Linked DNA regions of Limnospira fusiformis SAG 85.79. The protein of the gene in region 1 interacts with the protein of each later gene in a pairwise test. Links are inferred from orthologs where the notes say so. Each region holds a gene or a part of one and is shown on either strand. Other genes may lie near its edges.

Region 1 (7,680 bases):
TGCCTTCTTGGTTGAGTGCTTGTCCTACAGCTTCCGCCGAGAAACCATCCAAAACAAAGGAAAGGACAGCAGCTTTTTCTGGGGCAGTACCAATTAAATGCAGACCGGGAATAGTATTTAAACCCGTGGTCGCATATTCGAGCAATTCATGCTCATAACGGGCAATATTTGGTAAACCAATCTGTTGAACATAATCAAGGGCTGTAGCTAATCCCACTGCATCAGCAATATTCCCCGTCCCCGCTTCAAATCGGGCTGGACTATTTTGATAAACAGTGCGCTCGAAAGTGACATCAACAATCATGTTGCCGCCACCCTGCCAGGGGGGACTGGCGTTTAATAGGTCTTCGTGACCATAAACAACGCCAATGCCAGTGGGTCCAAAGATTTTATGACCGGAAAAAACAAACCAGTCGCAACCGAGTTGTTGCACGTCAACAGGAATATGAGAGACGGACTGAGCGCCATCTAATAACACTTTGGCACCAACTTGGTGAGCCTGGGCAATCATTTTTGCCGCCGGTGTAATGGTTCCCAAAGCATTAGAAACTTGGGAAAAAGCTACCAATTTTGTGCGAGGATTGAGCAGTTGTTGATACTCTTCCAACAAAATTTGTCCGCGATCGTCTACGGGTGCAATACGCAACTTGGCTCCGGTCCGAGTTGCTAACTGTTGCCAAGGCACAATATTAGCATGGTGTTCTAAATGACTTAGAACAATCTCATCCCCGGCTTTGATGTTTTGTTCTCCCCAACTTTTCGCCACCAAGTTTATGGCTTCTGTGGTTCCTCGTACAAAGATGATTTCGTTGACGGAGGAGGCATTGATAAAATGACGAACTGTCTCTCTGGCGGCTTCGTAGGCATCTGTTGACCGGGCTGCTAATTCATGGGCGGCGCGGTGAACGTTGGAGTTTTCATGGGAGTAATAATGAACTAGGCGATCGATGACGGCTTGAGGTTTTTGAGTCGTTGCCGCATTATCAAACCAGATCAGGGGTTTACCGTTGACTTTCTCTTGCAAAATGGGAAAATCACGGCGGATAGTTTCGACATCGAAAATATCATGTTTTGTCACCGCCGCCAGAGGCACAAAAAATGGGTCAATCGGTGAATTTTGCCTGTAATTCTGTGGGGAATAATCCTCAACAGTTTTAGGGATGCTCTGATCTGGTTTTTGTCTTTCTACCCCTTGACTTAAATGTTCTAAAAAATAGAAGTTGGGGGTGACAGTTGGGATAGATGGTGTGGGAACCGATGCTAAGGATAGATTCGGAACTGTAGGAGTTGCGGGAGTTGCGATCGCCTGGGGAATTTCTTTGGGAATATGGGATGCACCGGCTCCTACTTCCGCTACGGAATGGGGGGAGTCGGGGCGATCGACACCGGGATCGCTAAAATAGAATTGCGGCTCCCCAACAGATAAGTGAGGTGTGGATACTGGCAGTGATTTCCCATCAAGCAAATTTTGCTTAATATTGGAGACCGGACTACTAATATCCTGAACCGATTGAGGGATATTTAGGGAGTCGGGCAATGGCACATCAATGCCGCTGCGCTTCACTTCTTGAATAAAAGCATTCGCCAGTTGATCGAAGGTGTCCGCTTTAAATAAGGGGTTGATGCCATCTCCCCCCAAATCAGTGACAGAGGGACTAGGGTTGGGTTTCGCCTGCCCTTCTGTCAGGGAATTTTCCGGGTAAAGTTTGGGGGTAGTCATTAGTAGGTGTGATACTGGTTGACATCAACGTTCTGAAGAACGGCAGCCGCATCGTCGGTCAGGACGGCTAAAGAGCAGTACAGGGAGACGAGATAAGAGGCGATCGCTTTGCGGCTAATTCCCATAAAGCGCACGGAAAGTCCGGGTCCCTGTTGACCGGGTAAATTCGGTTGATACAAGCCAACTACCCCTTGACGACTGTCGCCGACCCGCAGCAGTAAAATATTGGTTTTGCCCTCATTATTCACCGCGAGTTTATCGGAAGGAATTAAGGGCACTCCGCGCCAGGTGATGAATTGAGAACCAAATAAAGAAACGGTAGCAGGGGGAACGCCACGGCGGGTGGCTTCGCGACCAAAGGCAGCGATCGCTTTAGGATGAGCCAGGAAAAAGGCGGGTTCTTTCCAAACTTTCGCCAATAACTCATCAAGATCATCTGGAGTAGGAGCCAGACCTCGGGGCTGTACTTTTTGACTGTCAACAATGTTATTGAGCAACCCGTATTCAGGATTATTAATCAGTTCACTTTCTTGACGTTCTTTCAAAATTTCAATCGTCAAGCGCAACTGTTCATGGATCTGATCGTGGGGACTGCTATAAAGGTCAGAAACACGAGTGTGAACATCGATAACCGTATTAACAGCGCTGAGAAAATATTCTCGCGGCTGTTCTTGATAATCCACAAAGGTTTCAGGTAATTCTCGCTCATCTCGTTCTGAGCAAGCCACTTCGACTTGAGAAGGATTTTTGACTTTGTTGAGACGATATATCCCGGCTTCAACAGGTGTCCAGTGCAGCAGACGCACAAACCAACGGGGACTAATTGTGTCTAATTGAGGAACGGTTTTTGTGGCATTAGCCAACTGACGCGCTGCAACATCATTAACGGCTAATTGCAGTTCAGGGTTATTGGTGCTAGTCATCGATTGTAACTCCGATTTATTCAAGGAATGAGGTTAAAATCTATCGCTAAAATCACTGTCGCTTATTTTCCATAAACTGGGTTTCTGCTGTCTGCAGTGATTTATCAGCGGGTTGATAGGCGGGGATATCTTATTCCCTCTTTATAGCTATATGATCTGGCTGGGAATTAGAGAGGCAAGTTAAATGCCTGCCCCTGCATCAAAAATTTCCTCCCGTACTTGAGCTTGGGAGACAAAAGCTCCGGCTGGTACACTACGGGTTAGCCAAACATTGCCGCCTATGGTTGATCCTTGACCTATAGTGACTCGGCCGAGAATTGTTGCCCCGGAATAAATCACTACATCGTCTTCGATAATTGGATGACGGGGATTGCCTTTAATTAAACTGCCAGATTCGTCGCGAGGAAAACTTTTTGCCCCTAAAGTAACGGCTTGATAAATCCTGACGCGATCGCCAATTACAGTGGTTTCACCAATTACTACTCCTGTACCGTGATCGATAAAGAAACTATTGCCAATAGTAGCCCCAGGATGAATATCTATTCCAGTTTCTGAATGACCAATTTCAGCAATTATTCGAGCTAATAAAGGTGAGTCAATACGATACAGTGCATGAGCAATTCGATGATAGGTAATTGCCGTAATTCCCGGATAGCAAAACAGCACCTCGTCTAAATTCTTGGCGGATGGATCGCCATCATAAGCGGCACAAACATCACTTTCTAGCAGGTTTTTTATTTCAGGTAGTTGTTCGGCAAAAGCCTGCACTATTGACCTAGCTTTTTCCCGAATTTTAGATTCTTCTACCTGATTTTCTGAAGCAATCAACGACTGCTCTCGTTGGATTTGATGTTCGAGTAATTGCCGAGATTCATTAAGGGTATGACCTATAAAATAATGGGTAGAAGTTTCTCGGAGATCGGGATTGCCAAAGTGGAAAGGAAATAAAGCCCCCCTGAGTTTATCCACCATCTTAAATAAGATTTTACGGGATGGCAAGGGAACATAATTTCGCTCTTGTGAACAACTCCTAAAAGCCTGCTTGCGAGGCTGGGATAAAGCTGTAATCACTGACTCAATATCCCATGTTTGCTAACGGGGCTATAAGTTAGGGAAATATAGCTATCATTGGTCATGGTTTATTGTCAGCTAATACCGGGGCAAATATTAGGAAATTTAAGGCAAAATTAAACAGCTAAACCTTGCTCGTTAAATACTCCTTGGAAAAGAATAGAACTGAGATAACGTTCACCAGAGTCTGGCAAAATAACCACAATAGTTTTGTCCTGATTCTCTGGTCTATGGGCTAGTCTGACTGCCACTGCTGTCGCTCCTCCGCAGGAAATACCTGATAAAATTCCTTCTTCTTTAGCTAACCGTTGAGCGTAGAAAATTGCTTCTTCATTGGTGACAGTTTCTACGGCATCAACTATTGATAAATCCAGCACTTCTGGGACAAAGCCTGCACCAATGCCCTGGATTTTATGGGGGCCTGATTTTACTGGATCTCCGGCAATGGTTTGGGATATAACTGGGCTGGCTTCCGGTTCTACTGCCACTGATAATATGGCTTTACCTTGAGTGTGTTTAATATATCGGGATACTCCGGTAATTGTTCCGCCTGTACCCACTCCTGAAACCAGAATATCGATCGCTCCTTCGGTTTCTTCCCAGATTTCTGGCCCAGTGGTCTGCTCATGGATCCGGGGATTTGCTGGGTTACGAAACTGTTGCAATAAAACATAGCGATCGGGATTAGAAGCTGCAATTTCCTCAGCTTTTGCTACTGCGCCCACCATGCCTTTTGAGCCTTCGGTTAAAATTAGATTTGCTCCATAAGCCCGCAGCAATTTCCGTCGTTCCAAACTCATCGTTTCAGGCATGGTTAAGGTGAGGGGAATGCCTTTGGCAGCAGCGACAAAGGCTAAGGCAATTCCTGTATTACCACTGGTGGGTTCAACTATTTCTTTACCGGATCCTAATAAGCCTCGTTGTTCTGCATCCCAAATCATCGCCGCACCAATACGGCATTTAACCGAATAGGCTGGATTACGACCTTCAATTTTAGCCAGAACAGTCGCGCTACTATCACCAACTACGCGATTTAAACGGACTAGGGGAGTCCTACCGATGGCGAGACTGTTATCTAAAAACCATTTCACCATATTCAATACTCCTAGTTATATATTTCGGGACTGATGTTGTGCCCGGTCTAATAGGGCGACAACTTGCTTGTCAATCTGTAAATCTAATATACATGAATTTCAAAACATTTGCAATACATTTTTGAATTTTTTTAAATTTTGCGAGCGATCGCTTGTGTAACTACTAGATTCTTTGCTATCAAAGGGTTTCAGCTACTCGCTGCCGAGGGGAGTCAACTTCTGCTCAGGAAAAAATCTCCCTCTCCGAGAATTGGGAGGGGAGGTAGTATCAAAAACTCTTCTTCTTGAAATACAGTGCTTAGATCAAATCTTCAACCCAACTTGAGGTTATACCCATCAAATTTGATAGTACCAAGTGCTGTACTCATCGTTGAGGATAATTCTACTAGAATTTCTATAAATTAATCCTTCCGATTCAAATTGTTTGAGTAAACGAGTAATTGTGACTCGAGTCAATCCGCATAATTCGGCTAAATCTTGATGTGTCAACCTCACATCAATTAAATATCCCTCACTGGTACGATTACCAAAACGCTGAGATAACCAGTTGAGAACATTCAGCAAAATAAACCAAGCGCTGTGATTGGCACGAGCCATCAGTAACGTCTCGGTATTTTGCCAGTAGTTGAAAATTAATTCAGAGGAAGGTTGCCAAGAACTTGTGGGAATTGCTATCACTTTAACTGGGGTTAATGCTTCTATAATATAGGGTGAAGTTCGCGATAAAGGTTTACCCACAATATCATCAACTAACCAAATTCCGGTGCAGACAACTGTATTGTCTTCTGTATAAGCTATACTTCGGACAACTCCTTTTTTAATTAACCAAAAAAACTGACTTTCTTCAGGTAGAAAATCTCGCCGATTAAAAGACCTACTAGCAGCATTTTGTGGAATTTGGCTGATTTCTTGTTGGCTAATTCGGTGTGTTAAATCGCTCATGTTGATGGTCTATCAAGAGATAATGAAAATAATTCTGGGCTATTGAGATTCATCCTAAATATCAGTGATATTTAAGATTCCATAAACTAGGATTATCGCTAGTACCAATAAAGCGGAGCTGAAAACCACAATCCACCCTCCGGTTGGTTCATAGGTTTGACCATCAATTTTTTGTCGTACTAAAAAGTATTGATGTGTAGACATCACGATAGTTAATATTCCTAAACATAAGGACCCTAAACTTAGGAACAAAATCTGATTATTTTTAGCAGAAATATCTGGGATAAGATAACATAGACGAGCTATCAGAAGTCCAATGCCGACTAATCCTAGAGAGGTTCGCACCCAAGCTAGATAGGTGCGCTCATTGGCGAGATGATCCCGGACTCGAGAAGAATTTAAGACCGGGCTTTTTATCTCCTGAGAATGATGAGTTGATTGACGACTAACTAACAGCTTGAAGTGCTTCATCAAAGGCAACAACTTTATCTGAGAAAATGTAGACTTTTTTCTGGATATCCACACCTAGAATATCCCATTCATCCCGGGTTAATTGAGCATTAATCTGAGTGCCATCCCTTAAAGATAAGGCTACCTGTACATCCCATCCTTTATAGACTATCCGTTGAATTACTGCGGGGATAGTTTTATGATTAGCTATATTACTAATGCGGATATCGTGAGGGCGGATAAACACAGGAGAAGGACTATTAAGGCTGTTTTCCGGGAGCATATTAACGGGACCAATGAAACCCATGACAAAGGGAGTTGAAGGGCGATCGTAAATCTCTTGGGGAGTGCCGACCTGTTCAATCATACCCTTATTCATGACTACAATTTCGTCGGCAATTTCCATGGCTTCTTCGCGGTCATGGGTGACAATTAAGGTGGTGACATGAACTTCATCATGGAGGCGGCGCAACCAAGACCTTAAATCTTGCCGCACATTGGCATCTAAAGCGCCAAAGGGTTCATCTAATAATAACACTTTGGGTTCGACTGCTAAAGCGCGGGCGAGGGCTATGCGCTGGCGCTGTCCGCCGGATAGTTGCACGGGATAGCGATCGCCTAATCCTTCTAATTTAATTAAATCTAATAATTGGGCAACTCGCTGGCGAATATAAGACTTAGGACGGCGGGCAATTTCCATCGGAAAAGCGATATTTTGGCGCACGGTCATGTGTTTAAATAGGGCATAATGTTGAAACACAAACCCCACTTGTCTATCTTGAACCTGGGCATTAGTTACATCACCATTTTCTAAATAAATCCTCCCATAGTCTGGCTTTTCCAATCCAGCGATCGCTCTAAGTAAAGTCGATTTACCGGAACCAGACGGCCCCAATAGAGCCACCAGCGACCCGGTTTTAACTGTTAAATTGATGTTGTCTAAAGCTACAAAATTGCCAAAGCATTTTACCAGGTTTTCTACTTGAATAGTCATGGCTAAAATTCCGTTAATAATTGACAGTTGATAATTTGACCTTAACGCAGAGGCCACCAAGATACCTTGTCACGGGTGGCGCTGTAGATTTCTTTGAGTCCTTCGGGGTCACAAACCCGGATGGTGTCGTTAGAGGAATCGTCATTTTGAGGGGGTAGTAAAAGCCCTTGTTTACGCATTCCTTTTAAGACCTGTTCAACGGTGCGGTGGTTAAGTTGGGCGGCGTGAGCGATGATATCAATGGGTAGGTCAAAAACATAAATATCATCGGCTTGGGGTTGATTCAAAAGCGATCGCTCTTGGTAGATGAGTCCCCTTAATAATGCAGCCACCGCTTGGGGGGGATGGGTACTACAGTTAAGTAGGTGATATTGGAATTTTTCCCGCAGTTCAAATAAATAATCGTAGCGATCGCGGAATATCTCATTCTCAGCGTGGAGGGTTTTAATAATGTCTAGGTCAATCTCGATCGCATCAGTGGTTTTG
Region 2 (5,233 bases), 1.6 Mb from region 1 along the record:
TTCTAAATTTATACTGGCGTTCAAATCTCTATCAATCTTCAAGCCACAGTTTGGACATTCAAAAGTCCGACGGACTAGGGGCATTTTTTGACGATGGCCACAGTTAGAACACAGTTGACTGGATGGATAAAATCTATCGGCAATAATCAACTTTGAACCATAACGTTCTGCCTTGTAACCTAGTTGACGACGGAACTCATAAAATGAAGCATCAGCGATAGAACCAGCCAAACCATGATTTTTCAGCATACCTGACACATTCAAATCCTCAATGACGACTTGGCTGTGGTTTTTAGCCAAAAAAGTAGTGATTTTATGAATCGTGTCACGGCGAATATTAGCTACTCTTTGATGTAGCTTTTGAACTTTTAAGAGACATTTAGCCCGATTTTTTGAGCCTTTGACTTTGCGACTTAAATGGCGTTGTAATCTGGCTAGTTTTTTGGTCGCTGCTTTATAAGCCTTGGGATTAGAGAATTTTGTCCCATCGGAGCAAGTCGCCAAATTGTTAATTCCTAGGTCTACCCCGATTCTCTCTCGGAATTTCGGTGTGATTTCTGGTGTGGTTTCTACAAAAAAGCTCATATACCAGTCACCTGCTTGGCGCGTTATAGTGACTTTCTTAACCCAACTTTCGGGTAGAGCCTCAAATGTAGAAACCCAGCCCACAAAAGGCAGCTTATGGCGAGTTCCTGACAGATTGAATGGCTTTCCGGAATTGTCAAGGGTAAAGCTATCATGGTGGCCTTTCTTCTTAAATTTAGGATAACTGCTTATTCCCTTGAAGAAGCGCTTAAAGGCATCCCCTAGATTAATGAAGGCATATTGATAAACTTTAGAAGACAATTCAGACATCCAAGGATATTGAGGTTTCACATAATTCGTAAAAACCTTTTTAATGGAGTTGATATTAGGCTTGAGTCCCTCTTCATAAGCTGACCTCCATAAGTGTAATCCCCAATTAAACACGAACCGAGCATACCCCGCGTGTTTGGCCATCAAGGTGGCTTGACGGTCATTGAGTTTTAGTTTGGTTCGGAAAGCTTTGTAAGGCATGATTGGATTTTACCATGAAGAATCCGACTTGATGAGTATGTCGTCAAGGAAATTTGGCATGGTCTGGGGTTTGACCGTATACTCATTATTGAGTTGCGAATCTTTTTGGGTATTGTACCTTATTGTCATAAGATGTCAAGCAAATCTTGGATTAAATTCTGGCTCCCCAGAATTTTAGGTCTACCTACTATTATCTGCGATCGCAGCAGTTACATATCAGCATCTGCGATTAATTTCCAACGGGACTGGCCGGACTCGAACCGGCGACCTAGCGCTTCAGATTTGTGTGAGTTTCCCCACTCTCTGGACTATCCCTTCACCATAAGCACTCATAGAATGCTCTTAGGTGGTGGCCGTTATGTTCAAGAAGTCGTTTAATCCAACTCCCAAAACCAGTCTCTGCACCTTCTCCAACCGTAGGGGTTAGAGCTTGGCTCAAGATTACCTTATTCATGGTTCACATAAACTTAGGCTTCCTTGAGTTTGACCACATTCACACAAGGGGTTTCCCCACATGGTGCCCGATTCTTCAGGAGGCGCTTGCTCTATCCATCTGAGCCACAGCCCCAGTCATTTACTCTATGGTAACAGATTCTTGTGCTTATATGTTGATTTTTTAGACAATTTTAAAAAATTTGCCCGCCAAGTTAGCCCCAAGGGGTTGACAAAAGCCGGGGATTTCTGGTATTATATTGACATACTCTTACATAATTGGATATTTGCCAAAATAAAAAAACTGTCAATATTCCCATTATTTTATAATAGTAGCATGAGTCTCCCCAAAAAGCTACCCCCTCCCCCAAAAAATGATTTTTTTTTAACATTGCTTAATTTTTTGTTACAAAACTTAACATAACTATCAATGAACCCAGGTTTCATCCCAGGGACCACCTCCAGTTTCCAGGCCACAGAGGGAACTATGGGCTTCCAGAATTAAGCGTCCCTGTTGTCGGAGTTGTAGGGTTACTTCACCTTTCATAGTATCGCGACAGCAGAATTGCAAGCCATGATGAGTAGGGGCGCGTAGAGGAGTACCGGGGTAGGTAGTGGTAGCCTGGAGGGAAACTTGAAACCGTCCGTTGTCAGCTTGAATGTGCCAATCTCCCCAGGGTGCAATTTGCCAGTGAACTTGAGCATTCCAGGGGACAAACTCATAAAATTGACCGCGATAGTGAATACCGACCATAGCGACGGATTCGAGCCACCACAATACCGATCGCTTTCCGCCGCCTGCTGTGAGAGCCAAATCAGGAATATGGTCAAAACAGTTGCAGTTAACCCAAAACCACTTTCGAGGAAATGCGCCGCCCCAGTTTTTCTCACCGTAAGCGGGGGCGTTAGTAAACTGATAGAGTGTGCCATTCCAGTCAATCCAGCCAGTAGCCGAACCGTGAGCCATTAATATTTGCCATCCCGGTTCAAAAATCGGCAGAAATGATAGCCAGCCAGCGGTTGACTGTTGTTGTCCCCACCCATAAACGGGAGTGATAGTATATTCCCAACTACAGTTACGGGTTCCATCTTTGAGGCGACCTTGATGGTGGGTATCAGTTCCCTGATATCCTTGACGAATAAAGCGATCGAATAGTTGAGAGTCGAGATATCCGGGGGCAGATTTTAGGTCAGTGTCTCCCCAATGACCCAGAGCTAGGGTGTCGGTAGATGCCCAGAATTTATTGACATCAGGGAAAGTCCGACAGAGGTACTGGTCATCTGGTCCTAAAATTTGGGCAGCACCGCCGCTGTGGGGTTGTCCGCCGCTGGGGTCTTCAATGGAGTACATGAAGGCGAAAGTTTGACGGGGTTCGGGGAGAGTGACCCGATAATACCAGCCTTCAAAAAAACGGCGATCGCCGCCTTCCCAGTGATAACCATTGTGGGGGGTAGATAGAGCAGTAATGGGTTTCAAATCAAACATGGCAATCATAAAAACTCCTGTCTGGAGATTAGCGTTGGTGGCGGCTATGCACCGAAACCGTAGCCTTTCCTATTCCCGTTATTTACAGTTAGCGACGGTTCGCCTGGACGGACGACCGGCTAATCGGACGGTAGTATTTAGGGGGTTTATGACTAAGGGCGATCGCCTTAAATTTGTGACGGACACCCGCAGCCAAAAGGTGATAGAAATTGCCGAAAATCCTTGGGGTGAGGCTTGCTGGTATTTTCCGAAAACCCGAGAACAGTTCCGCATCTCTGGTCAGTTAACCATAGTAGAGTACGCAGAGCATCTATGTGATCAGAGTTGGCAGGAGTTATCAGAGGCAGCCAAAAGTCAATTTTTCTGGCCGGATCCTGGTCAACAGCGGCGCGACTCGGGCCACGCTAATTTTGACCCTCCCGACCCCATTCCCCAACAGCCACCCCCCAATTTTTCGGTCCTGCTGCTAACACCTGAGCGGGTGGATCATTTACAATTGCGCGGCGAGCCCCAGAATCGGACAATTTATGATGCTCAAAGTAATGGCACTTGGAAAGGGAAGGCGGTCAATCCTTAAATACCAGAACCGTCTAAAAATTCTTGGATGGCTCTGTTTTTAATCTGACAGCTAGAGCGCGTACCTTCAGAGGTAGTTAAGGTTTGATATTGTCCGTTATAGGTGCGGAAACCTGCTCCTACAGGGACTTTTTCCACCAACGCCACCCGTTCTTGCTGTAGGGATTCCATTTGCTGCTCTAGGGTTTCAATGCGATCTAGCAGAGTCCGAATGACTACGGCTTCTGAGTCAGGTAAACTGCCATGTTCAAGGGGGTTAACTTTGACACCGGAGCGGTAAACAATGCGACCAGGAACCCCTACTACTGTGCAGTTAGAGGGAACATCCCGCAAGACTACGGAACCCGCACCAATGCGAACATTATTACCAATTTGGAGATTACCGAGAACTTTGGCTCCGGCTCCGACGACTACATTTTCCCCTAGGGTGGGGTGACGTTTACCGCTTTCTTTACCTGTACCGCCGAGGGTTACGCCTTGGTAAATTAAGCAGAAGTCTCCGACAATGGCTGTTTCTCCAATGACTACACCCATACCATGATCGATGAAGACACCTTGACCTATGGTAGCCCCTGGGTGGATTTCAATGCCTGTAATAAATCGGGACAGGTGAGATATCAGACGGGGAATTAGGGGTAAACCGATACAGTACAACCAGTGAGCGAGACGGTGAAATAGCAACGCTTGCAGACCGGGGTAGCAGAACATGACTTCTAGCCAGTTCCGAGCGGCAGGGTCGCGATCGAAGATAATGCGAAAGTCGGCTCGAAGGGTCTTTAGCACAATCAATAACCAGTTTCTGTTAAACAAATTACTTATCTATGTTAACGGATGAGGGGCTAATACAAAAGTTTAAATGTCAGGATGTGATCAATTTTACCAGAAAGTTAGAATTTGGTAGATGGACACATACAGTAGTATAGGTTCATTATCGCCTCAAACGCCCAATGGTCGGGGGATACATCAGAAAAGGGAATTGGTAGCAGGTCAAAGCGTTTGGTAGCACAAGCATTTCTCAATGTGGCTTGGTCAATTTGAGCGATCGCTTTTGGTTGGTCCACTACAACAGGATTAACTGAACTGAGGGACTCACGGCTATTGTCGGTGGTTTCGGTGGTTTGGGCGGAAACGGGGGCGATCGCAGTTATTATCAATAAGCTGAGGGGGATTAACTCTTGTGCTTTCATCGGAAAATTTAAGCTCTCATTATGGGGCTATCTTCTTTAGTATAGCTGTTTTGATTCGGTTTATGGGGTGGTGAGTCTGCTTTCTGGTACGTTTAAGGATATGGTAGCTGTAGCCACCTGTATAGAGCAGGTTAACCAATAGGATTAGGGTTTGACCTAGGGGCGATCGCACTTGGAAAAATACTGTATAGCTTGCCCATAATACTAACAGCAATTCCATTAGGGACACTAGGGAGCCATAATGTCGGGGGTCCCAGTAGGAAATTGGGCTGATAAAACGGTAGTTACTGAGCGGGAAAAAATGGCGATGGGCATCATCGTTATGAACTGGCAAATCTAATAAGTTATGCCAAATTATACTTATACACAAAACTTGAGCTATCAACCATCCCAACTTAAAGGCGATCGCCCAGGCTAAAATCGCCAAGGGGATAGAATGAAAAATAGCCACAATCCTTTGTATATGCTGAGAGTTATAAGCATCTGACCAGATTTG

The links.
Region 2: the proteins of cysK (region 1) and cysE interact in binary tests that used the Escherichia coli proteins (3 or more experiments, as listed by UniProt). The link is inferred for Limnospira fusiformis SAG 85.79 from one-to-one orthologs.

Annotation. Positions count from the first base shown.
Region 1 is NZ_CP051185.1:2,743,179-2,750,858, reverse strand. The notes cover bases 2,820-5,617. They hold cysK (cysteine synthase A), read right to left. Parts: upstream 4,809-5,617; coding sequence 3,831-4,808; downstream 2,820-3,830. Other genes in these bases: HFV01_RS13035 (Crp/Fnr family transcriptional regulator), read right to left, coding at 5,145-5,617; epsC (serine O-acetyltransferase EpsC), read right to left, coding at 2,824-3,714. Outside these bases: HFV01_RS13055 (family 2A encapsulin nanocompartment cargo protein cysteine desulfurase), read right to left, coding at 1-1,720; HFV01_RS13050 (family 2A encapsulin nanocompartment shell protein), read right to left, coding at 1,720-2,643; more of HFV01_RS13035, read right to left, coding at 5,618-5,750; HFV01_RS13030 (YidH family protein), read right to left, coding at 5,805-6,221; HFV01_RS13025 (sulfate/molybdate ABC transporter ATP-binding protein), read right to left, coding at 6,196-7,194; HFV01_RS13020 (Crp/Fnr family transcriptional regulator), read right to left, coding at 7,236-7,680.
Region 2 is NZ_CP051185.1:4,371,329-4,376,561, forward strand. The notes cover bases 2,441-5,233. They hold cysE (serine O-acetyltransferase), read right to left. Parts: upstream 4,334-5,233; coding sequence 3,548-4,333; downstream 2,441-3,547. Other genes in these bases: HFV01_RS20450 (tocopherol cyclase family protein), read right to left, coding at 2,441-2,983; HFV01_RS20455 (Npun_F5749 family FMN-dependent PPOX-type flavoprotein), read left to right, coding at 2,973-3,551; HFV01_RS20465 (hypothetical protein), read right to left, coding at 4,438-4,737; HFV01_RS20470 (hypothetical protein), read right to left, coding at 4,757-5,233. Also shown: HFV01_RS20440 (RNA-guided endonuclease InsQ/TnpB family protein), read right to left, coding at 1-1,056; HFV01_RS20445 (hypothetical protein), read left to right, coding at 1,189-1,434; more of HFV01_RS20450, read right to left, coding at 1,916-2,440.